3 regions of the Paenibacillus sp. FW101-FHT12H11 genome follow, and region 1 is predicted to be linked to each of the others. Evidence: riboswitches for the same ligand, from Rfam matches in the RefSeq annotation. Region 1 holds a riboswitch; each other region holds the start of a gene.
The links. Region 1 has a riboswitch for cyclic di-AMP ahead of AC3WTJ_RS23900 (hypothetical protein). Riboswitches for the same ligand answer to the same signal wherever they lie in the genome.
Positions count from the first base shown of each region.

Region 2: another riboswitch for cyclic di-AMP. It lies ahead of AC3WTJ_RS36100 (resuscitation-promoting factor); the one in region 1 lies ahead of AC3WTJ_RS23900 (hypothetical protein).
Region 3: another riboswitch for cyclic di-AMP. It lies ahead of AC3WTJ_RS27935 (stalk domain-containing protein); the one in region 1 lies ahead of AC3WTJ_RS23900 (hypothetical protein).

Region 1 covers NZ_JBYTCO010000007.1:301,363-312,088, forward strand. Annotated here, with positions in the region: gene AC3WTJ_RS23870 (carbohydrate ABC transporter permease) at 1-10, shown strand, start outside; gene AC3WTJ_RS23875 (extracellular solute-binding protein) at 57-1,610, shown strand; gene AC3WTJ_RS23880 (DUF8769 domain-containing protein) at 1,693-3,405, shown strand; gene AC3WTJ_RS23885 (oligogalacturonate lyase family protein) at 3,431-4,543, shown strand; gene AC3WTJ_RS23890 (MarR family winged helix-turn-helix transcriptional regulator) at 4,568-5,050, shown strand; gene AC3WTJ_RS23895 (alpha/beta hydrolase) at 5,105-5,935, shown strand; cyclic di-AMP (ydaO/yuaA leader) riboswitch at 5,994-6,132, shown strand; gene AC3WTJ_RS23900 (hypothetical protein) at 6,216-6,599, shown strand; gene AC3WTJ_RS23905 (alpha/beta fold hydrolase) at 6,651-7,514, opposite strand; gene gudD (glucarate dehydratase) at 7,689-9,056, shown strand; gene AC3WTJ_RS23915 (glycoside hydrolase family 26 protein) at 9,134-10,678, opposite strand.
Region 2 covers NZ_JBYTCO010000018.1:56,715-67,440, forward strand. Annotated here, with positions in the region: gene veg (biofilm formation stimulator Veg) at 1-196, opposite strand, end outside; gene yabG (sporulation peptidase YabG) at 462-1,334, opposite strand; gene rsmA (16S rRNA (adenine(1518)-N(6)/adenine(1519)-N(6))-dimethyltransferase RsmA) at 1,390-2,298, opposite strand; gene rnmV (ribonuclease M5) at 2,367-2,909, opposite strand; gene AC3WTJ_RS36100 (resuscitation-promoting factor) at 3,026-4,165, opposite strand; cyclic di-AMP (ydaO/yuaA leader) riboswitch at 4,455-4,648, opposite strand; gene AC3WTJ_RS36105 (ABC transporter ATP-binding protein) at 4,931-5,674, shown strand; gene AC3WTJ_RS36110 (ABC transporter permease) at 5,671-6,903, shown strand; gene AC3WTJ_RS36115 (TatD family hydrolase) at 6,889-7,656, opposite strand; gene AC3WTJ_RS36120 (HD domain-containing protein) at 7,684-8,961, opposite strand; gene AC3WTJ_RS36125 (AbrB/MazE/SpoVT family DNA-binding domain-containing protein) at 9,333-9,587, shown strand; gene rsmI (16S rRNA (cytidine(1402)-2'-O)-methyltransferase) at 9,751-10,638, opposite strand; gene AC3WTJ_RS36135 (tRNA1(Val) (adenine(37)-N6)-methyltransferase) at 10,693-10,726, opposite strand, start outside.
Region 3 covers NZ_JBYTCO010000009.1:381,813-392,538, forward strand. Annotated here, with positions in the region: gene zwf (glucose-6-phosphate dehydrogenase) at 1-1,049, opposite strand, end outside; gene AC3WTJ_RS27890 (hypothetical protein) at 1,240-1,611, shown strand; gene AC3WTJ_RS27895 (GNAT family N-acetyltransferase) at 1,653-2,099, opposite strand; gene AC3WTJ_RS27900 (hypothetical protein) at 2,253-2,939, shown strand; gene lepB (signal peptidase I) at 3,007-3,555, opposite strand; gene AC3WTJ_RS27910 (response regulator) at 3,582-4,229, opposite strand; gene AC3WTJ_RS27915 (sensor histidine kinase) at 4,290-5,351, opposite strand; gene liaF (cell wall-active antibiotics response protein LiaF) at 5,376-6,038, opposite strand; gene AC3WTJ_RS27925 (PspA/IM30 family protein) at 6,214-6,840, opposite strand; gene AC3WTJ_RS27930 (LiaF transmembrane domain-containing protein) at 6,865-7,164, opposite strand; cyclic di-AMP (ydaO/yuaA leader) riboswitch at 7,333-7,485, shown strand; gene AC3WTJ_RS27935 (stalk domain-containing protein) at 7,499-8,296, shown strand; gene AC3WTJ_RS27940 (GNAT family N-acetyltransferase) at 8,767-9,957, opposite strand; gene AC3WTJ_RS27945 (sporulation protein YjcZ) at 10,135-10,248, shown strand; gene AC3WTJ_RS27950 (molybdopterin molybdotransferase MoeA) at 10,341-10,726, opposite strand, start outside.

The DNA of each region.
Region 1 (10,726 bases):
TAAAGGCTAAAAGAAAATTCAAACTTATTATTCTTATTGCAGGAGGCGAAGATTTCATGATGAAACAAAAGCACGTAGCTTTAACGCTAGTCGCTTCTTTATTCACAATTGCAGCTTGCTCCTCTCCAACTAGCACAGATAATACGGGAAAATCGTCAGGAGAGAATAAGAAATTGGAAGTCAGCGTTTCCATCCTTGACCGCGGCCAAGTGGCGAGTGATGAGGGAACTTATGAGAGTAACCGGACGACCAAATACATCAATGAGAAATCGGGTATTAATGTGAAGTGGGTTCCGATCCTACGGACCGAATCAACGAAGAAATTAAACACACTCATCGCAGCCGGCGAAGCTCCGGATATGATGTGGGAATTCGGGCGAGATTATATGGCGACATTGAAAGAGCAGGGAGCCATTCAACCGATCGACGAATATATCGAGAAATACAGCACCTCCTACAAAGCCTATTTGAAAGCGCATCCGGAACTAAAGCCATACACGATGTTTGATGGCAAAACCTATATGGCAACCAGCGCACGTGGCATTGACGCCATCGCGAATCATGGCATGTGGATCCGCCAGGATTGGCTCGATAAGCTTGGACTGAAGGCTCCGACAACCATGGATGAGTTGGTCACTGTGATGCGGGCGTTTCGGGATAAAGATCCTGATGGTAACGGTAAAAATGACACGTTGGGTGCTGCTTTTAACTATAATTACACGGGTATTATTCAGGCGATGTACGCATCCAACAAGAGTAACTGGTATCTCGATAATGATAAAATCGTGTACGGCGGGTTAACGGATCGGTATGCCGATGTGCTTGCTGAGCTTAAGCTTTTCTTCGATGAAGGGCTGATTGACAAAGAATATATCACAGACAAGAACTTCCAGAAGGAAAGACAGCTATTCGTGACAGGTAAAGCAGGCATCTACTTCGCAAGTTGGAACATTAGTGCCGAATACCGTGAATTGAAGCAGAATGTACCTAATTCGCAGCTTGTACCGTTGGAGCCGGTATCAACGAAGTATGGGAAGTTCGGCTTGTATCAAGAACCGCCGGCAAACCGTTTGATTGTGTTTAATAAGGATATGAAAAATCCAGAAGCCGCAATCAAATTGCTGGATTGGTGGATAGACAAAAACTGGTTCGATGTCAGATTCGGCACGGAAGGTGTTCATTACAAGCTGGTTAATGGTGTTCCTCAAACGATTGATGCCGAGAAGAATAAGAAGGAAACGATCTATGCGCCAGAGTATGCGGTGCTCGATCAATGGAGTCCGAAACCAGAGGATTTCGCTGTGATGGCGGCAACGGATGCGATCTCTCAAGAATATGCCAAAGTGCAGGGTGAATCACTCAAGGTGGCTATGAAAAATAAATACAGACGCGATATTCCGTTCAACCCGACATTCCCTGAACTGAGCGAAACGTCTACGTCATTCGGCCCATTGTCGGATGATATTGAAACAAAAGTCATTACAGGCGGTGCACAATATTCACCGCAATGGGGCATGGAACAGCTTCGCAAGGAATGGAAACGTCTCGGCGGCGATAACGTTGATAAATTAGCGCAAGATTGGTATGAGAAAAATGTGAAGGGCAAGTAAACGGCATAGAAGGCTAAGCAGCCTCCCGATTCGAACAGGAGTTGGGGGGCTATTTTATACGGATAAGGGAGTGTAATTCACAATGACAATAATTTCAAATAAGATGCTGCTTAATCAGCTTGAGAAATGGCACGAAGACTATACGCCTGAATTGCGGATGGTTCGCAAGCCTTTCCATACGCCGGGTTATCACAGTACGTTAAAAAATGTAGCGTTTACTCACCCGACCCTGGCAGCTTGTGTTTATACGCTGGGGTTGCTGGACAGCCGCCAGCCTCTTCATGTAGAACGAGCACAAGGTATACTTGAGCAGGTAATCAGCTTGCAGGATCAGAATCCGGAGCATGCTACCTTCGGGATCTGGTCTTGGTTCTACGAAGAGCCGCTTGAGAGAATGGCTCCGCCAGATTGGAATTGGGCGGACTTCTGCGGCAAGCGGCTGGTGCTGGCCGAGCAGAGGCATTCCGATATCTTGAGCGCGGGGCTTCGCGAACAAATCAGGCATGCGCTTTATTGTGCATGCGACGCCATTATCAAGCGAAATGTAGGTCCTAGCTATACGAACATTGCCATTATGGGCGCTTTCGTTACTTTGCTTACAGGCGAGGTCTATGGCGAAGAAAAGTACTTGAATTACGGCTTGGAGCGTTTACGCCTCTTTAGCGAATACACGAAACAGCTGGGAACTTTCCAGGAGTTTAACAGTCCGACATACACGATCGTGGCGATACAGGAATTGTCCAGCATTCATACTGCGACCCAAGTTGCGGAAGCGAAACAGCTCAGCTCGGAGATGCTGGATGTGGCATGGGGGATGGTTGCCGAGCATTTCCATGTCCCCAGCAAGCAATGGTCAGGTCCGCACAGCCGTGCCTATCATACGATGATGACGCCGGAAGTTTTATCGTTCTTGCAGCTTGCCAGCCAAGGGGAGTTGAACTTCATGCCAGACGATCAACTGACATACAATCTGGACTGGTATGGCAATGATATCGGATGTCCTGAGAAGTACATACCGGCATTCAAACGTACAGAAACAGCGGAGCATGTACAGACGATTAGCAAAGACGAAACTGGCAATACGGTTAACCAAGCAACTACATATATGGAAGGGCCGGTTAGTGTGGGAACCTTCAGCAAAGATGTGATGTGGAATCAGCGCCGCAATTTGCTAGCTTATGTACGCAATGGTGACGCATCCACCTACATTCATTTGCGCCTTCTGAACGAAGGCTACGACTACTCTTCCGGAATTTATTCCAGTGTTCAAAAGGGGAAGGATGTGTTGTTCGGCATCGGATTTTGCACGAATGGCGGCAATACGCACATTGGACTTGATCCCATTGACGGGACTATCGAATCAGCGGACCTAAGAGTTCGCTTTGAGATTGGAGGCAGCCTGCATGAGGTTAAGGCGGAGGCTGTTTCGCCAGCAGCCGATTCAGCTTTGGTACACATAGCTGGGCAGACACTGCAGGTGAAAAAAATATTCGCAGCCTTTGACGGGGAACAGCCAAGATGGGAGCTTGGGCAGGAGCGGGATAAACGGTTTCTTGACTATGTCATCTACACCGGCGAGCGGAAGAAATTTGATTTCGCTAGCATGCAGGAGGCACTACTACTGTTTGCATGGCGTTTGGGTGAGCGGGGAGATGAGCTCGACGCTGCTGCTTCCGTCGTACAAGCGAACACAGAGGTTCAGGCGGAATTCCGTGCTCCAAACCGCTCGGTACTGCAATTGACTTTGCCGCTTAAACCTGCCGAGAAGATGAAGATGCTGCGGCCTCGGCCCTAACATTAAGAGAATGGAGTGATCACAGATGGCTAAAGGTTCTACGACTCGTAACGAGTTCCTTCCGTTTGCCGATGCCTATACGGGCCGATCTATGACTCGTTTGACAGTCCCGGAGCAGGTGAATCATCATCCTTATTTTTATTATAAAATGATCACAAACGACAATCGCTATCTCATTTACGCAAGCGAGCGAGGGGGATCCCGTCAGCTTTATCGGATGGATCTCAACGATGGAACGGCCCTGCAATTAACGGAAGGACCCGATATTCACGATTTCAGCTGCAGTCTGACGAGTGACGACAACTACTTGATATATTGCAGGGATCAGCGAATTATGCGATTGGATATGACGACGCTGATGGAAGACGTTCTCTATACGACACCTGCAGGTTGGAAATCCAATGCCAATCCCGGTCTCAGCTCAGATGACAAGTATCTCGTACTAGTCGAAATCAATGAAAAGGATGTCGTACCAGGCAAAGGGGATTGGTCCAATTTCGAGCCGCAATGGGCAGCGAAACCGCACTGCCGAATCATCTACCTGGATATCGAACAGCGAACCAGCCATATCGTACATGAGGAGCTGGACTGTTGGCTCGGGCATCCGCAAATTCGTCCCAATGACCCATCGACCATTTTATTTTGTCATGAAGGTCCTGGGCATCTGATTGATGCCAGACTCTGGCTAGTCCAAAAGGACGGGACGCGGCTGCGCTGTGCGAAGAAACAGACGCATGATGAGCTCATCACGCATGAATATTGGCTTGCTGATGGCTCTAGATTCGCTTATGTGTACCGACATAAAGATGATCTCTATCACGAAAGTATCCGTTTCATGGACTCAGAGACATTAGTGGAAGAAGTGTGGATGAATTGCTCCAAGTATTGCCACTTTATTTCGAATGCCAATCATACGATGATCGTCGGGGATGGGCAGCTGCCCGAGCAGCACTTCATCTATTTAGTGGATGTAGAACGGAGACAAGAAGAGCGGCTATGCTCCCATGGAACCAGCTGGAAGTCATACGGCAACACACAGGATGCTCATCCGCATCCGGCTTTTTCTCCAGATGGCACATTTATCATCTTTACTTCTGATATGGAAGGTATTCCTTGTATATATAAAGTGGAGTTGTGACCATGTTCGAGGCAGCCGGCTAGTTTGATCGACTGCCTCGAATATATCATTGACATTAGTTTGGCGTCAAACTATAATGCAGATATGAAACCAACAGATGCTGTATCACTTATATCCAGAATTAGAGAAAAGACCAATCGGTTTATCATATCCGAAATGGCGAAATATGGAGTCGACGATATTGCCATTTCACATGGGGATATTATCTTTGCTTTATTTAAGATGCCTAGATTGACTATGGCGGAAATTGCCAAGAAAATTGATAAAGATAAGTCTACGGTGACTGCACTTGTCGACAAATTGGTCCGACTTGGATACGTAACAAAAGAAAGGGACACCGTAGATTCAAGGGTCGTCTATGTTGCCTTAACACCAAAAGGGGAGGAACTGAAGCCCGTATTCGAAACCATCTCAGAGAAAATGTTAGATGTTTTTTATATGGACATTTCGGATAAAGAAAAGGAAGAATTACTGAGAATTCTAACGAAAATTTATAGAAACTTTTAATTTTTTTTAGAGTAATAGTTTGACGTCAAACTATATAACGAGGAGGAGCTTATCATGAAAGATTACACAAAAGATTTGCCGGATCATCGTGTGAAATATATCGGAGAAAATGATCTATTTGTAGAAATTTTCGAGGGAGTTGAGCTACAGAAGGGAGCTTCAAAAAGACCTCCGCTTTTATTTGTACACGGTGCCTACACGGGCAGTTGGATGTGGAGCAAATACATCCCACACTTTATAAACAGGGGATGGAATTGTTATGTTATGAATTTGAGAGGGCACTACAAAAGTAGAGTGCTCGATTTGACAAATGTCACATTCGAAGATTATTTGGAGGATATCAAAGAGGTTTTGGCCGAGTGTAAGGCTCCACCAATTCTCATAGGATTTAGCATGGGAGGAATTTTGAGCCAAAAGCTGGCTGAAACCATCGAACTTGCAGGTTTAGTGGTGATCGATACAAGCATAAGCAAGGAAGTTTATGAAGCTGTACCCTACAAAGAAATAGCTGCTATGACAACAGGCGTTTTAATGCCTGCACCATCCCGAGATGAGAATTCCAGTATAGATGAATCAGCAGATGACATTGATTTTCAGAGAAAGTATATAACGGTGGAGTCATTAAAAGCATTTAACGATTTTTATTTTTCATTGGGAGTAAGCGGTGGAATATCGATAGACAGCAGTTTGATGATTCATCCAGCCTTGGTTATTAAAGCCATTAATAGTGAAGAGGATGACCGGAGGGGAAAGGCGACAGCGGACCTTCTCCATGCTGAATATACAGGATTTAGGGAAACGACTCACACCGGATTGCTAGTTGGGCAAAGATATATGGAAGTAGTAGATCGGATCATGATTTGGTTACAAGGGATGCATGACTAAGGACATAGAATAGATAAGAAAATATTACTATTGCTTCTCCTCATACATTGGAGTAAATTGATAAAATACGCTTAATTCTTTAGATTAAAGAAGCGGGGGAACCAAGTTTCCTGGGGTGAGTACACATGTAAAGTGTTAGGGTTAACTTTCAACCCGAATCCGTCAGCTAACTTCGTCAGCGTAGAAAGAATGGATAGAAACATTTAATGGAACTATGTGATTTAAGGTTCTATTCCCTCGCTTCCTTTTTCTCTTCTAGAGAAAATAGGAGGAACTAGACATGCTGCTTATGAAAGTAACCAAAGAATGGAAGAATTTTCTCCCTTGGAAGAGAGCCAACGATTCTGTACAGCGTCAACAGGAGATTCTTCATTTAAAACAGCGGTTGGAAGCGTACGACATTCAATTTCCGAATTTGGCTTACCAACCATCAGACGTCGAAACACAGACGCTAATGGAAATTAGCAAAACGGTCGCTCAAAACAATGAGCTGCTTTACCAACTTAGCTCGGAAAAGGAATTAGCGGTTGAACAATCGCTAGCCCATCGCGTCGGAACCACGCTCCAAATTTTACAGGATCACCTCAGCTTTATCGTAACCATGGCGCATATTTTCAGTGGCCCGTATCCTTGCCTAAGAGCGTACATCAGCCATACCATTTAACGATCTTCAACAATAGTGAAGGAGCTTGCCTGGCGGCAGCTCCTTTTTCGTTTATTTAAGTGAATAGATACGGCCAAAAAAGCGCGTGATAAGCTCCGCAACTTGCTGGCTTTGCTCTTCCAGAACAAAATGGCCCCCGCATAAAAAGTGAGTTTCCACACACGTTAATAGTTCTCCGAAAGCAAGAGCCCCTTGCACCGTAAAAATAAAATCATTTTTGCCCCAGGTTATGAGCGTAGGAGGTTGATAAGTTCGCAAGTACTGCTGCCAAACAGGGTATTGTTCGACGTTGGTCCGATAATCGTAGCCCAATTCCAACTGGATTTGGCTATTCCCGGGTCGATCCAAAAATAACTGGTCCATTAAATAACCATCGGGACTAATCCGGTAGGGATGACACACGCCCGTAACATACTGCATTTTTGTAAAATGAAAGGTTGCAAGCTGAGCAAAGGCCGCTTCGGTTGCAGGATTTCGATTCGCCCAGAGAGCTTTGAAGAGATCGAACGGTTCCCCTAAGCCGTTTTCACTGACTACGGCATTTTGAATAACGAATCCTAGAATACGGTGCGGATTCCGAACGGCCAGTCTGAACCCGATAGGACCTCCATAGTCATGGGTGTACAATATATATTGGGAAATGCCGAGATTATCAATTAACTTTTCAATCAGAATGGATAGATTCTCGAAGGTGTAAGCAAATTCTTCTGTGGAAGGCATACTGCTATTTCCGTATCCAAGATAGTCAGGAGCAATGAGATGAAAGTGGTCTGTGAGTTGAGGAATTAAATCCCTGAACATATGGGATGAGCTTGGAAAACCATGAAGAAGGATGATGGTTGGGTTGTATGGACTCCCGGCTTGGCGAAAAAATAACTCCCAACCGTCAATCTTCATTTTTTTATAATGTACCATAATGTCAACTTCCTCTCCGGCGAGCGCATACTATTCCCTAACAAAAATATGTGAATATGAGTTATTTAAGTACTTAGGAGCTAGAGGACGTGGTACAATTTAATTTAAGGTAAGCTAATTAGTTGTTATCTTCATTAAACTGGTATTCATCCACATGAAAGGGAGAGATCAGCCATGAAACAAGAACTGCTAAATGAGCCATCGAGAAATCAAGCTTCCAGCACGCCAATCATTACCGAACTAAAAGTAATTCCAGTTGCAGGGCATGATAGCATGCTCTTCAATCTTAGTGGAGCGCATGCTCCATTCTTTACACGTAACATCGTAATTCTCAAAGACAGTGCAGGTCATACGGGCGTAGGTGAAGTACCGGGCGGCGAGAATATTCGTAAAACGCTTGAAGACGCGTGCCCACTGGTTATCGGTCAATCGATCGGCCAATACAATAACATTCTTACGAAAGTTCGCAAGCAATTCGCTGATCGGGATCAGGGAGGACGCGGTTTGCAGACTTTTGATCTACGCATCACGATACATGCCGTTACGGCATTGGAAGCAGCACTACTCGATCTCTTAGGTAAATTCCTGGATGTTCCGGTTGCAGCACTGCTAGGAGAAGGTCAACAGCGCGATAAAGTAGAGATGTTAGGCTACTTGTTCTATGTCGGGGATCGGAATCGGACAAACCTTCCGTATCTGGGCGCTGAGAATGCAGCGAATGATTGGTTTCGACTGCGTAATGAGGAAGCGCTTACACCCGAAGCCGTCGTGAAACTTGCCGAAGCAGCGTATCAACGATATGGCTTTAATGATTTTAAGTTAAAAGGTGGCGTCCTGCGCGGTGAGGAGGAGATTGAAGCGGTCACTGCGCTGGCGGAACGTTTCCCTCAAGCCAGAATTACCCTTGACCCTAATGGGGCATGGTCTTTAGCTGAGGCGATTCACCTGTGCCGTGATCAGCATCACGTATTGGCTTATGCGGAAGACCCATGCGGAGCAGAAAACGGTTATTCAGGCCGTGAAATCATGGCCGAGTTCCGGCGTGAGACAGGCCTCCCAACGGCAACGAACATGATTGCTACCGATTGGCGCCAGATGGGCCATACGATTCAGCTGCAATCTGTCGATATTCCGTTAGCCGACCCACATTTCTGGACGATGCAGGGCTCTGTTCGAGTAGCTCAGATGTGTCAGGAATGGGGGCTCACTTGGGGATCTCATTCGAACAACCATTTTGATATCTCGCTTGCGATGTTTACCCATGTGGCAGCAGCAGCGCCGGGAAAAATAACGGCCATTGATACGCACTGGATTTGGCAGGATGGACAGCAGTTGACCAAGGAGCCGTTTCTGATTGTTGGAGGCATGGTGGAGGTTCCGAACAAGCCGGGTCTGGGAGTAGAACTTGATATGGACGCCATTGAGAAGGCGCATCAGCTGTACAATCAAGAGGGCTTGGGAGCTCGCGATGATGCGCTGGCTATGCAGTTTTATATCCCTAATTGGAAATTTGATAACAAACGTCCTTGTCTTTTGAGATAGTTGATCATAGATAGCCGCTGTTTCCTGATTAGGGGGAAACAGCGGCTATTTTTACATATATTCAGGTCAAGTTTCATTTACTTTTTGCTGACAGCCGTGGGCTCCATCTTGTCATTGTAAGCGATAGCGTACCAAGGTTCTGACGCCGATTCCGCATTCACTTGAATGTTTATTTCCCAGGGAGCCTCATAACTGACGCCAAGAAGCTGATTACCTTGGTAAATGGCGATAGCAAATGGAGGTTCACCCCGCTCGTTCTCCAGCTTAGGATAAACAAGAACGGTTTGTTTGCCAGTAGGAAGAGATTGACCGGTAACAGGCGTATAGCGATAAGAGATGGGATCAACACCTGTCTCTACTTTGCTTATAAACCAATCGGATTGGATTAACCGTTGATAAAAGCCGTCCATGAATGGGTTTTCCCCGATATCATACACATAAGCTCCATTCGTCCGAATTGCTTGAGCTCGACTGAAGTTAAAATAGGTGATCGCTTTCACCTGCGGAAACAGTCGCGGCAGTAAACCGTACATGTACCCCAGTTGGCCTTCCGACCAACTCCAGTACGTTTGATTCGTAGGTAAATAGGTGTGAGCAATAGCGCCCTCTGAAATCATAATGGGCTTATGGCGATAACGCTCATAGAGAGGAGCGAAAGTATCGATTACGGTCCCATTTAGCTGCTCTTTGTCTCCTGAATAGGGTGTGCTATACAAAGAAAAACCAACCCAATCTACATAAGAGTCACCTGGATAGTAGTCGTCAATCGTGTTCGTTGGCGAGAAATTAGGGGACCAAACCATCGCAACATTAGGCGCTTCTTCGGCCATGATGTCGTGAACAAGGCGGAATTTCTCAATATACTGCTGGGGAGTTCCATGCCATGGCACCCATGCGCCATTCATCTCCGAAGCATAACGCAAGAAAATAGGAATGCCGGAAGCCTTGGCTTCCCGGGCAAAACGGCGAACGTATTCGTCATCCAGCACGTCGTCCAAGCCAAAGCGCGGCTCCCAACCGATCTGGAGTGCGCCGCCGAGTTCTTTCACTCTTTCCGCAGTTCGCGCCGGGAAATAGGTATTCGTATCGGTCTGTACTTTTCGCCAACCGACATAAGCCAAATAAAGAGCGTGTTTTCGACCGTACACATCTTCAATTTTCGTAACATCGTACCCAACTCTGCGATCTGCCCCTAACATACCTATATAAGCCCCAGATGCTGGCTCGTGTTTTGCAAGATGGGTAGATTCCGTTGTCATAGGAACGCGGAGATAAAGCTCCATTTCCGCTGAAGGACTTTGGATGCTGGACCAATCATAGGTTAGTGGCGCTATCGAAGGAAGACCAGCTGAGTAGGCAGCGATCCGATTTTGATAGGCAGCTGCGGCTTCTGAATAACCGGATTGTGCGGATTTCTTCTCTTGGTTCGTCCAATAGGTTAAAATATCCGGCTGTTCGGGCTTGGGAGTTGAGGAAACAACGGTGGGATGCGTTAGTGCAACAGCAGGTTCTGATCGGCTTTGTTCGAGGTCATTTAATTCCGTATCCATGACAAAAAAAGTGACCGCGATGCAACTTGCCAACAAGATGGTACCTATTGTCCAGACAACCTTTTTAAACATGGGATAAGTAAGTTCCTCTCGTAAGGAAGATAATTGCCTCCGTAGATT
Region 2 (10,726 bases), on a different contig from region 1:
CGTAGCTGTATGACACTCGTTTAAAGGCGTGTGATTCTTGGTCAAGCTTCACGATAAACACAGAAGGGTAGGTTTCTTCTAAAACACCGGAACGTTCGACTGTCTTTCGACGGCCACCATTCGCTCTCAACATGATCTTCTGCCCGACGTGGGGCTCCAAACTGCGTTTGATTTCCAACAGCGCATTTTTTGCCATTGTCAACTACCACCTCTTTCCTTGTTAATTATAACCCATCCTGACAAGCATGTCAAACAGGGTCAAATATTATATCAGCACCATAATCCAGTTGTCAACGGGATTTTCGCCTAATTTCTGAATTCCCCATTGTACAGGTTGTCTCCAAAGTTCGCAAATTATTCACACTTTTCCAATAAAAAAAGAACACTCCCCTGCTACCCTCTCCGAAGAGAGAAGTATCAGGCAAGTGTCCTTAAAAGAAAATCATGTGCTGAGCAAAGATTTACGCATGCTCATCTGTATGTTGAATGCCGGGAACACCCATTCGGTAGCTCCCTCGTGTCTCTACACCACCTAGGCCATCAAGCCCCGTCACCGTCAAATCCATAATATCCAACATCGAAATCGTGTCCTTCACGGATGTATAGGATAGCTTTGCGGCGATACACAGCGGATCTAACGCGTGGATGAGTATACGAGCCGGCGAGCTGGCGAAATTGGCTCCAGCTCGAAGCAAAGCCTCAAAGTGTGACTGGCAAGCTCCAGCCACGACAATCATCGCGTCGCGATTGCGCTCATACTGCCGCGCTATTTGAACCGCGTTCACGAAGTTCTGCGAGTTCTTATAGCTGGACAAGCCGCCTGGCCCAGCTGCTTTGCGATGCTTAAGTATTCCGTCATGCCCTGTGATGACGACAATATCCGGCTTAATTTGCGGAAGCAGCCGGTGAAGCGCGTCGGCCATCTGGGGCTCGGGAATATAGAAGCCCTCAGCGGGCACACGAAGTTCACCATAGAGCTGCATGCTCTTGCGTAGATAAGTCGGATCACCGTCTAAGTGCAGCACTTTACCCGGGACTTCAAAATATCCCGCGTTCACTTTCTGCGTATGGGCAACCGAGAGTTGGTTTTTCTCCTGGAGCTGCACTTGGGCAACCGCCAGCCTTCGCAATGACTCGCGAAATTCAGGCGAACTCGACCTGGGATGGTCTATCGACTCTGTCGGGTTCTTCAACGTTAAGTCCACTAAAGGCGCGTCCGCAAGCAATCGGTAATCGACGCCGCGTAGGACTGCCTTCAGTTGATCGATACGTTCAATCTTAAACATGACGTCGCCGCCATAGGATTTACGGGTTACAAAATCACCTTGCCTCATCGCACAAATCCCCTCCATGGGTTATCCTATGGCGGGGCTGGGCATTTGGTGCGGGTTATTTACAGCCGTGCGCGCGAAGTGCAGTCGATAAGCGCGCGAATTCGTCCATGCTGAGTGTTTCGCCGCGGCGCGAAGGCTCGATGTTGATGTTATGGAGCAGAGTTTCCAGCTCCGATTTGTTTTCTTTCGTAAAGAACCTCGCAGCGAGGTTGTTGTACAAGGTTTTGCGCCGTTGGACGAAAGACGCCTGGACGACAGCGAAGAAGAAGTCCACGTCCGCCACCTCGACCGGCGGAGTTTTGCGCACACGCAGCCGGATGACGGCAGAGTCAACGTTCGGCTGCGGCACAAAGACGGTGCGCGGCACGATCGTGACAAGCTCCGGCTCGCAGTGGAACTGTACGGCAATGCTGAGGCTGCCGTAATCTTTGGTGCCCGGACGAGCCGCCATGCGGTCGGCCACCTCTTTTTGAATCATCACGACGATGTTCTCCAAAGGAAGCTTCTCTTCGAGAAGCTTCATAATGATCGGCGTCGTGATGTAGTAGGGCAGATTGGCGACGACACTGACGCCATCCAGCCCGTCGAAATGCTGCCGGAACAATTCCGGCAGGTCCGTCTTCAAAATATCGCCATGCACGACACTCGCATGGGGATAAGGCTCGAGCGTCTCGCCTAGGATAGGCAGGAGACGCTGATCGATCTCCACGGCCAGGACGCGCCCTGCGAGCTTGGCCAGCTGCTGGGTAAGCGCCCCGATGCCAGGGCCGACTTCCAGCGCGCCTTTGTTAGGCCCAAGCTCGGCAGCCGAAACGATCTTGCCCAAGATGTTCTGGTCGATCAGGAAGTTCTGGCCCAGACTCTTTTTGAGCACAAGATTGTGCTTTTTTATAATTTGTTTCGTCTTACTGGGTGTTGCGACATCTTCCACTGTTACAATCACTTCACTGCCGGGTATAGTCATAATGTAGCCCTCATTTATCTATAGGTTCTGAATTCTGAAATCCACTGTCATCCCTTACTTCACTTTCACTATATCTTTGGTTCCAGATGTTCCAAGGCTGCCTCAAATTCCTCACGCGAGATCTGGAACATCGCACATCGCTTATAAAATTGTTTGCCATTGCAGTAGCCGATGCCAAGGGCATTGCCAACGACGAGCCTTCGGGATGCCGCTTCCGGATGAACGATCAAGCCTGCGGCTATGAGATCCTCCATGGTAAGCTGCGAGACAGCCCCGTCGTACTCTGTCCGCAGGTTCTGGAGCGCCTCACGGACAATCTCCGGCGCTGCGTTCTCGACGCCGATGTCGCCCTTATACTCGGCCTGCGCCTGCGTGATGAAGGCATGCTTGCAGCCCGGCACCTTGGCTGCCACAATCTTCCGTATCCGCTCACCTGCGTGATCCGGATCCGTAAATATAATGACGCCTCTGCGCTGCTGCGCGAGGGCTATTCGCTTCAATACGGCTTGCCCGATGGCTGAGCCGCCTGTCTCTATTGTATCCGCCTCGACGGCTCGGCGAATAGCGGCCGTATCGTCTTTCCCTTCAACGACGATGACTTCTTTAATCATAATCGGTTCCCTTCCCAGTACGCAGAAAAAGAAGAGGGATTCCCTCTTCTTTCGCCCAGGCGGCTTGCCTGGCAACGTATATTGACATTGTTCCCGCTGAAACAGACGTTTACACGTTAATTCTCAGACGGCTTTTTCGGTCCTACGACATAGACCGTATATCCTTGTTTCGTTCCGAATTTATTAGCGTAGCCATGATCTTCAAAGTAAACATCGATCATTTGGCCTTTCACACCGCTACCAATGTCTTCAGCACGACGGAAGCCAACACCCTCAATGTAAACCCACCATCCCAGTGGGATAACTTTCGGATCTACCGCAATCGTTCTGCCCTCAGTAACTGTCGTTCCTGTATAGGTCTTCCCATACCCAGGAGAACCTTCGGCTTTGCCTGTCGAATCGGCTCCCGCTGAATAAGCCGTGAGCTTCACGTTCTTGAGGATTTGTTTATACCCGAATGTTACACCATTCTTAGAGACCTCATCCACGCTAGGGGATGACGCCGATAGAACAACAACAGGATTTTTTGTGCCAACGGACACAACTTTTTTAACGCTTTGTTCCTGTACTTCTTGACCTACAACAGCTTCTGCAACTAATACGCCATCTTCGTAAGTCTTCTCTTTCTTTTTCAGAAGTACGCCCTCTTTACCTTCTTGAACGACCTGCTCTTTACCCTTAAGCAACGATGCATCATTTTTCTTTTCCGTGTCGAATGCAATCGGCTCTGTTACTTCTTCCGTCTCTTTTTTCACACGGACGATTTTGATTTCATCGCCTGATCCCAAAGAGGCTGTCGGTTCGGGAGTCAGCTTATCGTGCTCCCCAAGTGCAATATGTAAACGTTGCAATGCACTTTCAACCGTTCTTGCAGTTGTGTAAACAGTGGTGGTCTTTCCATCAGCAGTCAATTGAATTGGAGAAGCGTGTTCGATGACGAATTTGTCCCCGCCCTTGATTGTAGCCGCAGGGTCTGCAGATATTTCATCGTGTTCACCAATCGTTATGGCTTGTTCATCCAGTAGGCGTTGCAGGACCCATTGCTTCGTGTGCACAACGGTTTCTTGTCCATTCACAACCACGGATACGCTCTTGGTAGCCGTACCGTACAACAACACCAAAAACATGAAAGTCATTGCGATTGAGATTATAGCCAGGCTTAAAATCAAACGCAAGTTTTCATGCTTCCATCGCAATGCGAAGGACATGCTGGATGATCGTTTTACATGGGTCTCGCTAAAAGAGATACTGCCCACTTCTTCGGTCCTCCTTCAAAGCCTCGCCGCCAGGTTACAGCATGATTAAATTTGACGCGACTAAGGTTTTTAATTTAACTTAACGTGTCGTCCATCGGCAGTGTTTGGAAACAGCTGCGTTCTGGTCGTCCCACCCCGCTTTGCTATTCATCATCCTATGAATTCCGGGTTACGATTAGTCGTCCGAAACAGTTAAAGGTCCTTATGGGGACAAAAAGCCAGCAAGAAGAGGACTCTTCTCGCTGGCTTAGTTTGCATAGTAAAAATACACAAATAGCACGCACGACAATCGTTACCTCTCTTACGCTTACGAGGTTAGCTGACGGATTCGGACGTGAGAGTCGCCCTACTCAGACGTAAACTTCCGTTCAACGTCCAAGATTCACCCCTGTTACTCACTCTGTTCACTTCGTCAGCGTTGGCGCTTTATAAGTTAACAGTGGTTCCCCCGTTCCCATAATTGGAACTCAGCGAATGGAAAAATGGCAAATTGGTTATTAAGTTATTATGAAAAGTATATTACGCTGTTAATCTCTGCCTGTAAAGGGATTAACACCTACTAAAAAGGGCTAAATCAATTAAAAATAGCTTATTTTCAAAATAAAACCACCTTTTATCTACTTTTAACTCATTATAACGTACGAATACTAAGTTTCTTCGTGTTTTCACTCTTAAACTAGGCTTCGAAACTAAATTTGTTTATAATTATCAGGTATGAAACACGTATATAAATTCCAATAATTAGCTATTTAGGGAGGCACTGAGATGGGTCCCATATTACAAGTTGACGCTTTATTCGGGGGATATTTACCAAATAAACCCGTTCTTCACGACCTCACATTTTCCATCCGCCAAGGTGAAATGATGGGATTAATTGGTTTGAACGGCGCAGGAAAAAGTACAACCATCAAGAACATCCTTGGACTGCTTCAACCACAAAGGGGTTCTATAAAAATTAACGGTTTGACGCTGGCCGAAGATCCGCTGCCTTACCGTGCCACTTACGCTTATGTGCCTGAAAGTCCAGAGCTTTATGAAGAACTTACGATTCGTGAGCATCTGGAGTTAACCGCCATGGCTTACGGCTTAACGAAGGATGACTATCTCTCCCGCTCGCAAGCGCTGCTCGAGCAGTTCCACATGCAGGACAAGCTCAACTCGTTCGCAAGCCATTTATCCAAAGGGATGAAGCAAAAGGTCATGATCATGAATGCATTCCTGATCGAACCTTCTCTCTACATCATTGATGAGCCTTTTCTCGGGCTCGATCCGCTAGCCATCCGCTCATTACTCGAGTTGATGGTCAAAATGAAGAGACGCGGCGCGTCATTTCTCATATCCTCGCATATTTTGTCTACGATTGAAAAATATTGCGATAACTATGTCGTCCTGCACAAAGGACATATGGTCGCCCAAGGCGATTTAGTCGAATTACGTCAGCAGACAGGACTCCAGCAAGCGTCATTGGACGACATCTTTTATAAGCTTGTAAAAGGAGAATTGGTATGAAGGCGATGGACATGGATACCCGTGCCCTATGGCAGAAGAGATTTGAACATTATATGAAGGAATCCATGGGTTACCTGCAGTATGCAGCGCGCAGCAATTTTTTTGGCTTCCTGCTATTTCTTGTCATCCTTTCTTCCTATTATTATGCAAAAATACTACAGCGCCTTCCGACAGATTATCCTTATCTGTGGATCGTCCTTTTGCTGCTGGTACCTTTGTTAGCCTCAAGCCCCATTCGCACGCTAGCCAGAAGCGCAGACCGTATGTTTCTACTGCGCGTTGAACATCAGATGGGTCCTTACTTCCGCGGCGGATTCATGTACAGCTTAGTGCTTCAAGCCTTCTGGACATTTCTGGCATGGGTCGTCCTATGGCCCTTGTATCATCACTGCCTTGGCCGCGATGAACAGCATTTCTTATGGATGCTTGCCTTGCTTCTATTAATGAAGGTAGGCAATTTATTGGCCAGCTGGCAAGAAAGCCGATTCACTCATGAGCGCGCAAGAAGGGTTTCCGTTAGCTTCCGCTGGCTGGCAACAGCCGTGCTGATTTCGCTGCAATTTCTGACAAGCGTCCTCTGGGCAAGCGGAGCTGCTCTTGTCCTTACACTGGTTTGGTTAACCGCTACGCATTACGTATCCAAATACTACATCGGATGGGATTATCTCATTACGAAGGAACGGCAGCAGCAAGCACGATTATATGCCTTTTTCAACTGGTTCGTGGATGTTCCGCAATTGGGTACGCGAATAGCCCGCCGAAGCTGGATCAGCGGGGTCACAAGATTTATTCCTTTTAAACAAGATGCTGCCTATCTCTACATATATATGAAAACATTTCTACGTACGGAGCTATTCGCGATTGTCCTGCGTATATCCTTACTAGGCACATTAGCCATCGCCGTTTCAAGCAGCAGCACAGCGAGACTGCTCATCTTCTTTATCGCTTTGATTATTTCCATGGTTCAACTAACGCCACTTGAGCGTTCACACCGCTATACCTTTTGGCTCGACATGTACCCGCTTAACCGTCAGTTGAAGGCCGGCTCCCTAGCCTTCATCATTTGGTCAGCCTTACTCCTAGAATTATGTATGCTTTCGATTCCGTTTATGATTCGATCTTCACTTATCTATATTGTCGTGCCGCTCATCGGCTTCCTCTTTATCTCACTCAGCTGCGGAGTTTTTCTACGACGAAAATTTGCAAAAAGCGCTTTACTTGAGACCTAACAAGGCTATGGCGTTGTTTGTCGTTATTTCTGCAAGTTCTTCCAGACTTATCCCCTTGATTTCAGCGGCGGTTTCGGCAACCAACCGAACATAAGCCGATTCATTGCGCTTGCCGCGGAAAGGATGCGGGGTCAAATAAGGAGCATCCGTCTCGATGAGTAAGCGGTCCAAAGGAACCTGCGCCAGCACTTCCTTGGGCTGCTTTGCATTTTTGAAAGTGACAGGGCCTCCGAAGGAAATATGGAAATTCATAGCCAAACACTGCTTGGCCGTCTCCCAGCTCCCCGAAAAGCAATGCATGATCCCCCCGACTTCTGCTGCTTTTTCTTCTTTTAAAATAGTCAAAATATCCTGATGCGCATCTCGGTTATGAATCACAATCGGCATTTGAAGCTTTCGCGCCAACCTGATTTGCTCCCGAAAAACTCGTTGCTGTACATCTTTAGGCGACTTATCCCAATAGTAATCAAGCCCGATTTCTCCGATTGCCACCACTTTTTCGTGCTGACACAGCGATTCGATCCATTCCAAATCTCCTGGCATCATGTCAATTGCATCTACAGGGTGCCAACCTACTGTTGTATAGATAAAATCATATTTTTCAGCAAGAGCTATTGAACTAGGAATTGTTTCCCGGTTAAAGCCAACATTCACCATTCTGGTAACACCGGCTTCACGAGCACGTTGTATAACCTCGTCCTGATCTTCCTGAAATTGTTCCGCATTCAAATGCGTATGTGAGTCTGTCAGCATAGTCTTCTCCTTACTTCCTCTTATGTATTATTCCTGCTCGCCTAGCATCTCCCAAAGCTCCGGATATTCAGAAGCATTCAGACGTTCAAGCAACTCCTCGGGGTAATAGACATGATGTTTACCCATTTGAAAGCCGCTAATCGACTGCACGATTTCCGAGCGGTGAGTGATTTCGGTCAGCGTCTCTTTATGATCCAAAAGCAGAATCGGCAAATTATCCTCTGTCTCTCCCGGCCTGTACACATCATAGGATTGATTCGACGGGAAATCAATTTCCATGTAATAAATTGGATCGAGCCCAACTTCGGCCATGACTTTCTCCATAAGCTGAATCATACGCTGATTCGACTCATCAAAAGTACTGTACTTATACAATTTGCGGTCTAAGAATCGCTTACACATATCGGCAAGGATGGGATCCTTCTCGCTCATCCAAAACGTTAGCATCGCCTGCATCACAGATTCGTCCAGAAGCAAATAATCTTCAAGTGAGATCTTATTCTGAATCAGGTGCAGGATGGGATCCGTCATAAAACCGAACGTATAGTTATCTTCATATAAATGTTTGGCGCGCGCAAAGATTTTGTGCAGCAGAATTTCCGCGCTCCGCGTTACCGGATGGAAATAGACCTGCCAATACATCTGATAGCGTGACATGAGATAATCTTCTACAGCATGCATACCGCTTTCTTTAACGACAATATGCCCCCGATAGGGCCGGATAACTCGGAGAATACGTTCCAAATCGAACGTCCCGTAATTAACACCCGTAAAATAGGCGTCTCTTAACAGGTAGTCCATCCGATCGGCGTCCAATTGAGACGACACGAGGCTTACAACAATTTCTTCATTGTAGGATTTGCAAATGACTCCCGCCACTTTTTTGGGAAAATCAGGTGAAACCCGGCTCAGAACTTTATTGACCTCCGTATCGCCCAGCACGATTTTACAAGACCAATCCTCATGTCGGGTTCCAAAAGCCTTCTCAATAGAGTGGGAGAAAGGTCCATGCCCCAAATCGTGCAATAGTGCCGCACACAGACAGATCAGACGCTCTTCCTTCGGCCAATCTTCATATTGATTGCGCTCAAATTGAGAAATAATTTTGCGCGTGATCTCGTACACACCGAGCGAATGCGAGAAACGGCTATGCTCGGCGCCATGAAAAGTTAAATAAGAAGTTCCTAATTGCCGGATGCGGCGCAGCCTCTGGAACTCTCGCGTATTAATCAAATCCCAGATCGTGTTATCCTGCACGTAAATGTATTTATGAACGGGATCTTTAAAAACCTTCTCTTCCTTCATTCAATCACAACCTCTCTTCATTAAAATTCTACATCTTTTCGACATTTCTTACCATCATATCGACATATATGTCGTAATTTGTCGAATTTACTAATCCCAATTTTTCATTGCTTTCATCCGCTTAAATGAATTGGCTAAATCCACCTTTTCTCACATCAAATAGTAATATATTATTTACAAATCCTTATTCCACTTGGCTTTTCCTCTCTTTTCAGTTGTGATCAGATTTCAAAAAATTATCGTCTACGCGCCCAAACTAGCGAAAATATGGTTGACTATTTTGGGAATGGTTGGTATCATGAGTTTAAGAGATATGTCGAAACATGACGATATTGATAAAATTTTTATAAAATCGAAAGGGGTTTATATATATGATGAAATCTACGGGCATTGTAAGAAAAGTTGACGAATTGGGGCGTGTTGTTATTCCAATTGAACTTCGCCGTACACTTGGAATTGGCGAGAAAGACGCCCTTGAAATTTACGTAGATGGCGAGCGTATCATGCTTAAGAAATATGAGCCTGCTTGTATCTTCTGTGGCAACGCTGAAGGCGTCTCTTACTTTAAGGGAAAAATTGTTTGTCATATTTGTTTAGCGGAAATGCCAACACCTGTGACAAAATAAGAAAAATAGTATATAATAGAAGTAGCACTTATCCTATTGGTAATTCTAACCTTTTTCATATCTCCTCTAATCTCTAATTTGCTGGCTCCGGCCACGGATTAGAGATCTTTTTTTGTCTGGACTTTTTCCGCAGCGCTCCAGTCAGCCAACACCGCTTGAGCGCTTAGCGCTCAAGCAATGCGTTATAAACATCCCGCTTGGATAGGCCGCGATCGCTCGCAACTTGCTTCATCGCTTCCTTCCGGTCGCTGCCTTGCCCCTCGTAGTGCTCGACATGCTCGCCTAGCGTCATCGCCTCCCACCAACCATCGGCGGCTTCTTTCGCGCTCTCTGCCGACGCGCCTTCGGCGATCACGCAGTACTCGCCCTGCGGCGGGTGCTGCGCAAGATGCTCGAGGCACTCGGCAATCGTGCCCCGCAGAAACTCCTCGTACCGCTTCGTCAGCTCGCGGGCGAGACAAACCCGGCGCTCCGGCCCCCACACTTCCGCCATGCGGGCAAGTGTTTTGTCGACGCGATGCGGCGATTCATAGAACAGCAGCGTGTCCTGCACGTGCTGCAGCCCTTCGAGCACCTTCGTCTGATCCTTTTTCTCCCGGGGGAGAAATCCGACGAAGGCAAACCGCTCTGTCGGCAGGCCTGATGCAATCAGCGCCGACAGGGCTGCATTCGCGCCGGGGACAGGCACCACCGGCGCGCCCTGCTCTACGGCCATCCTCACCAGGTCATAACCTGGATCGGAGATGGCCGGCAGTCCCGCATCGCTGACTAACGCGATGCTCTGCCCTTCAAGCAGCAAGCGGACGAGTTCGGGGCCGCTTGCCTGCTTGTTGTGTTCGTGATAGCTGACGATTCGCGTAGCGATTTCGAAGTGCGTCAGCAGCTTGCGGGTTTGCCGCGTATCTTCGGCGGCAATCAAGTTCACTTCCTTGAGGATGCGAACCGCCCGAAAGGTCATGTCTTCGAGGTTGCCGATCGGTGTGGCAACCAGGTAGAGCGTACCCGAGCTATTTCCGTCCTCGCGATAACTTTTTTGTACATTTATGCCCACGGTTTGTCCCTCTTCACTTTAGTCATATGCTTCCATATACCCTAATATTTATTTTTATGAAAACTCTAAGGAAGCTCTGCCCCCGTAA
Region 3 (10,726 bases), on a different contig from region 1:
GTTGTTTTGACCGGCAGCCTTTTCCCTGTCCGAATGTAGAACGGTACCCCAGCCCAACGGAAGTTATCGACATGAACACGCGCAGCGAAATACGTTTCCGTCGTCGACTGCGGGTTCACGGAATCTTCTTCACGGTAAGCCGGTAACGTTTTGCCTTTGCTGGAACCACTGGAATATTGGCCGCGAACAACGTTCGTACGAACATCATCGCCATCTTCGAACAGGCGCAAGGAACGCAGAACCTTAACCTTCTCATCGCGAATATCTTCCGGATGCAGGCGGCTAGGAGGTTCCATCGCCATCATCATCAACATTTGCAGCATATGGTTCTGGCCCATATCGCGCAAAGCGCCCGAGTGGTCGTAATATCCGCCACGCTCTTCAACACCAACTGTTTCGCTTAATGTAATTTGAATATTTGCTATGTATTTATTGTTCCATAGCGGCTCGAAGAAGGCGTTCGCGAAACGCACAAACTCAATGTTTTGAACCATTTCTTTACCCAGGTAGTGGTCAATGCGGTAAATGTCCTTCTCTTCAAAGACTTGACGGAGTTGACCGTTCAAACGCTCAGCCGAAGGCAGATCGTAACCGAATGGTTTCTCAATCACAAGACGGTGCCAACCTTTGGTTTTGAGCAAACCGCCTTCGCTTAGATTGTAGGACACGTTGCCGAAAAGCTCCGGCGCCAAAGCCAGGTAGAACAAGCGGTTCCCGCCCGTTTGATATTGCTCATCCAGTCTTGTGGACAACACGTTTAATTCGTGGAAGCCGGCCACGTTGTTAATGTCCAACGACATGTACTCGAAACGGCTTGCGAAGCGAGTCCATTCCTCATCATCCGTAATTTTGTAACGGGCAAATTCTTGGATGGAATGCTTCACGTCATCACGGAATTGTTCACTCGTCCGAGGTCTGCGAGCAAGACCGACAACGGCGAAATTTTCTCCTAATTTCCCTTCGCGATACAAGCTATAAAAAGCTGGAAATAGTTTTCTTTTCGCCAAATCGCCGGTTGCCCCGAAAATATAAAATACAGCTCCACTCATATATGCATCATTCTTTCTCTATTAGGATTAGTTAATATGCTTAGCATACCTAAAATTGTCAAGCTATTCAACTTTTCTGAGAACTTTCCCTATAACAATTTCTTATAGTGATCTAGACATTCGTCTATACCGAAATGGGGCCTTCCGAATAGGCTACAGTACATACAAATACGGAGGTGCCAAGAGTCTTATGCAGCCCATTCATCCGATCACCGAAAAAGCTTGCAAAAGCCTGTGCGGAAAACCAGTTCATCTTTATCTTAATGATGGTTCCCAAATCTTTGGAGTTTTAAGCCGCTTGGAGAAAAATACGCTCATTCTTAATGAAGAGGCTCGCCCGACGCTTAATTCAACCGCATCCAAGAAGAAACGTAAAACCACTGCCAAAGCGAAATCTGTCCAGCCAAAAAATGGAAAATTAGATCCAAACAGCCCAGAACCGCAACTTGAACGATTAAACTTTTTCGGAATGCCGCTTTTTGGCGGTCCAGCTCCCGGCCCGAACGGCCCAGAAGCCATCGATATTCCAATCGAGCGGGTTGCTGCTATGTTCAGCGAATAAAAAAAAGGCTGCCGATGACTTGCTCATCAGCAGCCCTAGTATTACCGAACAAGCTTCTTTTTCATTCGAAAGCAGCTTAGCTCAGGGAGATATTCATCAATCTCATACCCTTTGCTGGAGTAAAAGCCAATGGCATTGGGATTGCTGTCATCGACGAAAAGCTCTGCCGTGCGGCAACGCTCACTTTTCCCATACTCCTCAGCCATCTTCATGAGCTCTTTCCCTAGTCCCTTTCCCTGCTCTCGAGGATCGACAGCCAGCATATCGACGAACAGCACGTTCGATTTGCGAATAACCGAAATGAACCCATAAGGCTGTTTATATCCTTTAGCTGCCACAAACGTTTTGTTGTGGTTCAGCCGCTTGCGTATTTCCGAAAAAGTAACTGAAACGCCTGATTGATACTGTCTGGAAAAAGGCACTAACTGTTCAACAATCAAACGATGAATCGCCCGATCGTCGTTAGCAGCTAACCGTTTGCGAATCACGCTGCATCGCCTCCACAAGAAGCAATAATGCTATCTTATGTTGCTCCTGGCGGAAATGACTCAGCTACTTGCTCATCTTCCATCTGATAAGTACCAATTTACCCCAATACCTTCGAATGATATACTAGACTTATGTGAAAAGGGGTGATTGAAATGATCTATGCCTATCCTCCGATAACAGCAGTAAATAGCTATCAAACCCATAAGGATTACTATCGGGTTAGCGGTATCCGCGGCATCGCAGGCGGTAAATCTACCACGATTCGTGAGCAGCTTAATTTACCATATGAGGGCTCACCGTATCAAAAAATCGCAAAAGCTGCAGCCCAAAACGTAGCTGGATTCGTTCAAACTGCCCAGAATGCCAAGCTCACCGCACAATCCTTGGTCCAAGCAAGACCGGGCGACAACAATCGTGAAACCATCCTAGAGCCTATCCGTGAATTTGTAGATACATATAATGAACTTCAGACGTCTTTACGAGAGTCACCTGCGTACATGAATCGTTCCCTACTTGCCGGGCTAGAACAAGCCGCTAAGCCGTATTCGCTCAAAGAAATCGGGATCAACAAGCTTGATGATGGCAACCTTGAGTTTCAGGAGCAGGAGCTTCAAGGTCAAGTCAACAACCTGTCAGGCTCCTTTCGAAAAAGTCTCGACAGCCTGACCAGCTTCGCCTCTACCTTGGCGAACAATCTTGGACAGCTGCAGCAAGTTCCTACTGAAGCGTTGTTTCAAATGTCCCGTTCTGACCTAAAACCTTACGGGCAATACCGATCCAAACTCCAAGCCTACTTGCCGGTTCCGATGAGAGGACTGCTGCTAGATACACAGATGTGATTTAAAAAAAGCGACCCTCTGGAATGAGCTCATGCATCCGCATGCTCACCCAGAGGGTCGCTTTTTATTAGAAGAGCTTCTTGCCTAAGACATGATCGAGTGGAACGTATCCAATGACCCGGCTGTCCATACTGTTATTCCGGTTATCTCCCATTACGAATACGTGATCTTCCGGAACCGTCCACTCCTTGTTCCCGTTTGCTCTCATCGCCTCATTCAAATACGGCTCTTCGAGCAATTGCCCGTTCCGGTACAATTTATCGTCTTTCATCTCTAAATGGTCGCCAGGCTTCCCAATCACACGTTTGATCCACACGTGTTTGTCATCGCCTTTTGTAAATAAGCTAAGCAGAGGGCTGTCCAGCAGGTCGTTCTTGAACGTCCGCTTCAAATCAACTCTAGAATCAATAATGACGATGTCTTCATAATTAGGTTCGTAGTTGAACGTATGAGAAAGCTTTGATACATACACGCGTTGACTGTCATGCAGCGTAGGGTCCATAGAATGACCCATTACTTTGGTCGATTGGAACACAAAAACGCCAAGAAATACGACTAAAACAAAAGAAATGGCAATGGAACCAAACCAGCTCCACAATTGCTTGAGAAAATTCATCCTTATCGCTCCCTTGTCCCATGTTGCTACTCAGCCAAGCCATGCTTAAAAGCATAGATGGCAGCTTGTGTTCGATCCTCCACACCAAGCTTGGCGAGTACGTTCGTGACGTGAAATTTCACTGTTTTCACACCGATAAACAAATCATCCGCCAGTTCCTGGTTCGACTTCCCTTTGGCGATCAGCCGCAGGACTTCCATTTCCCGATCCGTCAGCTCTTCATGCGGTTCCGCTGCCGCCTTAGGCTGTCTGAAACGGTTCATAATCTTAGAGGCAACCTGAGATTCTAGAATGGATTGCCCTTTGGCCGCGGCTCGAATCGCTTGAGCAATCTCGGAAGCACGAGACGTCTTGAGCAAATAACTGAAGGCTCCAGCTTCAATCACTGGATACATTTTCTCATCATCCAAGAAGCTAGTCAACACAATGACTTTACACTCCGGATACAGCTGCAGCAGCTTCCGGGTTGTTTCGATCCCGTCCATGCCTTCCATGACCAAATCCATCAGCACGACATCCGGTCGATATTCCTGAGCCAATCGAATGCCATCTTGCCCGTTGCTGGCTTCTCCGACCACTTCAATGCCATCTTCTGTTCCCAGAACAGCGGCAAGTCCGATCCTCACCATTTCATGATCATCGACAAGCAAGACTTTAATCAATGTATCGTCCATTTGCTTCTCCTCTCGTCATCAGAACTGTTTTCCTGTTTTCCACTGCCATCAGTCCAATCGCTATACACTTTCCACTGCATCTGTAGCTAGAATCGGCACTCGAATTTCGATACGTGTACCCCGATCAGGAGCCGTAATAATGTCAACAGAGCCGCCAATTTCGTTAACCCGCTCCTTCATGGATACGATGCCGTAGGAGGTAAGTTTCTTCGCATCCAGTTCAAAACCGACACCATCATCGCGGATCGCCAGGCGAACGCCATCAGCGCGGTGCAGCAGCTTAACTTCGAGCTTATTCGCTTTGGAATGACGCAATGCATTCGAGAGAGCTTCCTGTACGATCCGGAACAGGTGATCCTCAATGCCTTTATTTAAACGAATCTCTTCGTCCATATCCCACGTAATCGCCATCGGCACCTTGGCCGCCAGCTCTTTGAGAAGCTCAACAAGCCCTTCGGACAATCGTTTTCCTTCCAAATGGATAGGCCGCAAATGAAGCAGCAGCGCCCTCATCTCCGATTGTGCAACGGAAGCCATCTCCTCAATCAGATGAATCTGCCGTTTGGCTTTCTCGAAATCCTTGTCCAAAGTTCGGCCAACAGCCGTTGCGGTCATCGAAATTGCGAACAATTGCTGGCTTACCGCATCGTGCAGCTCCCGTGCTAATCGCTGCCGTTCTTCAATAACAGCCGACAATTTCGCTTTCTCCGCAAGTTCGGCATTATTGTTAGATAGCCGCTGCAGGGAAGTAACCTGCTCTTCCCAACGTTTCATAATGCGACCGAGCTGCTCGCCGAGACGCCCGATCTCATCTTCGCCATTCTGGAAGCCTTCGCGGGCGAAGGTCCCTTTTTCAAGCAAAATCATCGTCTCCATCAGCGGCTCAAGCCGGCGTGTAATCCGTGAGCTGTTCCAGTAACCATACCCTGCGCCAATGCCTCCGATAATCACGATGGCCATGAAAACGAATTTCACACCTTCTTGCCAACTCGTAAATGGCGTGATTAGATTGTTTGAGTTCATAAAATAGATGATAGCGCCAAATACAAAAAAACTAAAAATAATCGATTCAGCCATACTGCGCCATATCATATTCGTTAATCTGCGTTTATAGCCGTCCAATATGCGCTGAACCTCCTCTAGACGTTACATCACTTTAATTTTAATATCTCCTACAATATACGAAAGCACAAGTTTCACGCGGTGGTCGCAGCTCTCATAATTGGACGATTGCCACTGTAATTTGTTCATTACACCTGATTCCCGCTCACTTGCAACTTGAATTTGGCCAAATGTAACGGATGCTCCTACTGAGACGCCAATATCATCTGGTACCTTTATATCTACATCGCCTATCACACCTTGCAGAATAAGCGTTGTTTCCTTTTGCTCTAGTATGGCAAGCGAGAGATCGATATACGTCTCCCCGATAATGTACCACGTTGAACTATTGCGCATGATCCAAGGCTCACGCCCCAAGCGAACGCTGTCCATCAGCTTCTGCTTCTGAATATAGGTGTCATCTTTATGCACTTGCTTGGACCGTATGAAAAAGAATCCTAATGAAATCAAAACGATAGCGAAAACAATCGTAATATGATCACCAAAGAGAATCACAGCCCCCACGCCGATGAGCACAAACCCTTTGCGCTCTTTGCGGGAACGGACCCGATGAATGCCCAGCAAGACGAGGATAATCGCAAGAATGGGGAAAAAGCCTATCGTATGATCCAGAAGCAAAAAAAGACCGGCGCCAATCAGCACAAGAGCTGTATTCCGGTTGCGGTTGTTTTTGGTTTCTTCGCCCATCGCTGCACCTCCTCTGGCTGCCGATTAATTCGTTCATATAGATTCCTAGCATACCATAAGAATGGACAGCCTCCAAGATGCAAATCCTTGCCCAGCAAGGCTCTAGCATGAGGAATGGAGGCCGGAATCCGGCTGCGCCGCATACTGTGCGCGGCGCAGTACAATCACGCGAGGCTTATTTCTTGTCGCGCCAATCCTGCTGAAGCTTGCGCAGCTCCTGCTGGAGGTTGCTGCCAGCCTCCTTCAGCGTCTCTTTCGACACGCGCCCCGCCACGCGCAAGCCCTGCAGCGCTTCCCGGCCGAGCTCGCGGCCGGTCGCTTCCAGCTCGCGCAATGCTTCGCGAGCTTCTTCCTTGGACAGCCCGCTTCGCGGCTGTCCCGTTCCTGCTGCGCGGCCGGCACGCAGCCCCGCCAGCTCGTCTGCGAGCGCCAGGCAGACGTCCTGGCTGCTCGCGTACTGCGCGCGGTACTGCGCGCAGGCTGCTTCCAAGCGCAGCTTCTCTTGCAGCGCCATACGCGCCAGCTCTTCGTCGCCTGCGCGCATGGCCAGTTCAGCCTGCTCGGCGCGCAGCTGCGCCATCTCCTGCGCGTCGACGCTTTGCTTGCGCAGCTCAATCGTACGCTGCAGCGCCTCCTCGTAGCGCTCCTCCAGCTCGGCGATGCCGCGCGATGCTCCAGCGTGTCCAGCGTGGCTGGAATGGCTGGAATGGCCGCCTCCCCGTTCATGCAGGTCCAGCTTGCTTGCTGCCTCCTGCCAAGCCATATCGGCCATTTTACCAATTCGATCAAATACGCTCATCATCCACACCCCCTATGTTCTTGTTGATTACAGTCTGAACTCCGCCGAATCGTTTTGTTTTTTTAGCATGCGATAGCCGTAATACATTAACCACACTGCAAACACAATCGCTAGGAAACCAGATAATTTTGTAATTAATATCAAAGCGCCAATGCCAAAAATCAGCCATCCCATCTTCTTGCCATGAGTTATCCCCACATAACCTAGCCCCACCATCGCCACAGGAACCAGCAGTCCCATGACATGAAAATGCATGCCCACTTGATGCATACAAATGAGAAAGCCTACTGCTATCAGAATCAGCGCCCAACTTTTTGATCGATTCATGCTCACTATTGCACCGCCCTTCGCGTAATCTTCATGCTACTATCGTAGCCGAAATGGATTCACGTCAAAACGGACTCCCGACTGTTTTTGTACCTAGACCTAAGTCCAGTATGGTCTAAGACCTTTAACCATATTTTGGGCGTTGTTTCCATTATTCTATCAATGATAGAATATTTGAAGCCGAGTCCGGTGCACAGACAAAGTGCCGGTACGGGGGACGATTTACATGGGGTGAATATTTGCTCTGTAAGCAGAGCAGACTAGGGAGAACCTTCTTCCCGAACCCGTCAACTAACCTCGGAGGCTCATTTTGAAGGAGGATTACCAATTGAATATGCTTACAAAAGGGTTAGCATGCCTTGCTGTGTCCTTCACAGTTTTGGCAGGAGGCTTTCTTTCCCCATTTTCGGGACATGCTTATGCAGCAGCCGCGAGTATGGACGTGAAAGTGCAAGTCAACGATGACCTGGTTCAATTTCCGGATGCCCAGCCTTATTTGGATGACAACCACGCTACACAAGTACCGATCCGTTTCGTAACTGAGAAACTGGGTTATGATGTACAATGGCAAAAGGAAGGCGACGCAATTAAAGTCACACTGAACAATGACAAGCATTCTATTTCCTTGGTGTCAGGTCAAAAAGAGGCCGAAATCGATAGCACTCCTGTCGAGATGGACACACACGCTGAGTTCCAAAACGGACGTGTCTACGTGCCGCTTCGGTTCTTAAGCAATGCTTCCGACATTCCCGTTCAGTGGGATGCAAGCAGCAACTTAGCGATTTTAAGTAAAGACGGCAATCATCACGCACCTGATTATGAGCTATTTGAGTCAACAGCCTACTCCGCTGATCCTTCTGAAAATGGAGGCTTTGGAGCATTGGACTATATGGGGAATCCATTAGGAATCGGAACCGTCGCTGTAGATCCATCGGTTATTCCACTTGGATCTAAGCTCTATATAGAAGGTTATGATTTCAACGGCCTGCCAAAAGGCGGCATGTATGCTTATGCAACGGATACCGGTGGTTCCATCAAAGGCAAACGCGTTGATATTTACATTCCAGGCTCCCAGCAATCCTTACGCAAATTCGGCTTCCAAACTGTAAAAGTGTACAAACTAAACCCGTGATGATCACGGGTTTTTTAATTTTGACGAACGTACTGAAAGCCCCGCATGAACTGTGATGAAACTCCGGGCACCTTAGGAATCTATGGATCTATTCGGTGGAATCACCTCAAAGGAACTGGCGTCCGCTATTCGCGGAAAAACGAGCATTTCTCTTTCGGAACGGAACTACAGGCTCTTATTTGTACTCAAACCTGTACTTTTTATAGAAGCCGGCAAAATAGAGTCTTGTAGATCCCCTAAACCAGCCGAAAAGGTGGTTTTCCTTGGAATAAGGTCCCACAGTTCCTTTTCAGCTCGTCGGAGCGTGCAAGTGCAGTGCGAGAGCGTTGGGTAGCCTGGAGACTCCCAACGGAAAACTAGCTTTTGATCCATTGAAGGGAACTGGAGTCCTCTATTTCCTCGTTCTCGGCTGAAATTTCCGAGAGATAGCGCACTAACAAAAAACGGCCCCGGAACACCGGGACCGAATCCTAAAAGAAATCCGCCAAATACGTCGTGCGCTGCGGAATTGCCGCTTCCAACCGAGTAACCAGCTCCTGCGAGCCTTGAAGCCGCTCAATTTTAGCCATAAAGCCCGCCTTTTGATAACTCATAAATAAGGCAGCCAACGTTTGAATACTACAACTCAGTATACGCTCATCTGCCGGTTGCTCGCCCTCAGCTAACTTGGTGACCTCCGCTTTCTCCCCGCTGCCTGTGAATTGCAATTGGAAAACGCCATCGTTCCAGTCCGCATGCGGATCAAAAATCCGCAAATAGATCGGCTCAACCTCTTGGCGCGGTTCAAACCGATACTGCTTCAGGAAAGCTTCCACATCGATAATACGCGCCGAAAAATATGTTATTTTCTCCTGCTTGAACTTAGGATCATGCACCAAGAAAGGAAGCTGATCATCCGCTGGCGCTTTAACCTCCACCTTCGAGATCATGGAATCATGATCGGCTATGAACTTCCATAACCCGCGTCTCGTTTCTTCATCCAAAAACACCATCTCATGAATGGTTGCTGTATACTCTTTTACTTGATAAAAGACGTACCCCGTCCGTTCACCCTTGGCATTAACATAGAGGGCTACCGTACCTTTTTTGTTTTTAAAATATCGATTATTCCACCAATTTGCGTCCCGCTCCATCATTCCATTAAATTGCAGGGCATACTGCTCATAAATAGGATTCAAAAGCTCCCATTCCCTCGTCACACGAACGATTGAACTGCCTTCCGGAGCATGGAATTTTGGAAGTTTATCCGCAGGAATTTCATATTTCAGGTAGTCAATATACGTCTCCCAGCCATACTTCCGATAAAATTCGAACTTAAACGGAGATAGAAAGGAGACGGTTTGCCCTTGCTCTTTCATCACCTTGAGCGCTTGAAGCAGCAGCTTCGCGACCATTCCGTTGCGCCTGTACTCCGGCCAAGTTGCTACTCCCGCAATTCCGCCCATGGCAAAACGCTGACCATTCAGCCACGTATGAAATTGGTTAATTTGAAGCTTAGCAGCTAGTTTCCCCTGAACAAAATAGCCCCAAATTTGCTTCGGATCTGTCCAACTGCTGCGATCTTCCTGCTCTTCTGCGCTCAGCTCATATTGAAAAGCAAACTGGGATAATGCAAGACTCTCCGGCAATTCCTGTTGTTCCAATGTTCGAATTTCACTCATTATGTATCACCTCATATACAAGTATACTGGAAAATCATTGACAATACCTATGCCTAATTAGGCGTTCTCCATTTAGAAATCAGGGCATACGTCCAATCAACGAATGTCTCTACGTCATATGATGTTGATGTATAGTGATTCAACCCACTTAAATACTTAAGAACCGGAGGGGATACTATGTCATATGCAGCTGGTTGTGGTACTGGATACGGATCTGGATACGGATCTGTAGGTGTCGTTCTTGTCCTTTATGTTCTGCTTGTTATCATCTTGGCTACTTTCGCAATCTAATCTTGCCTTCATTCCAACCTGACTATTCCTTGTAAATAGACCTGCTTACACCAACTTCTTTGAAAGAAGATGAGTGATAAGCAGGTCTTTTTTTATTTGATCGGATATATAAGAACACATTCGCCTCTCGCAAAACCTGAGCCTCCGGCAGGCAGTTGAATCAAACAATCCGCATCTTTAATGGAAACCATGATGCTGGACTTATCAATGCCGGAAGGCTTAACCCGCAAACAACCATTCTCGACATGCGTTGTCCCTCGGACATAACGCGGGAATGCCGAGCCTTTGTCGTAATCCACATCCAAATAAGCTGTCATGGCTTCGGGGCAAGGAGATAGGCAGCCTGACATCGCTTTAATCAGCGGCTTAGCAAATAGCTCAAAGCCTACAAACGATGCGCCGGGATTACCGGAGAGCGAGAGCAGCAGCCTATTCTCCCAAAAGGCTGCGCTCGTCGGCGTGCCTGGCCGCATCGCCA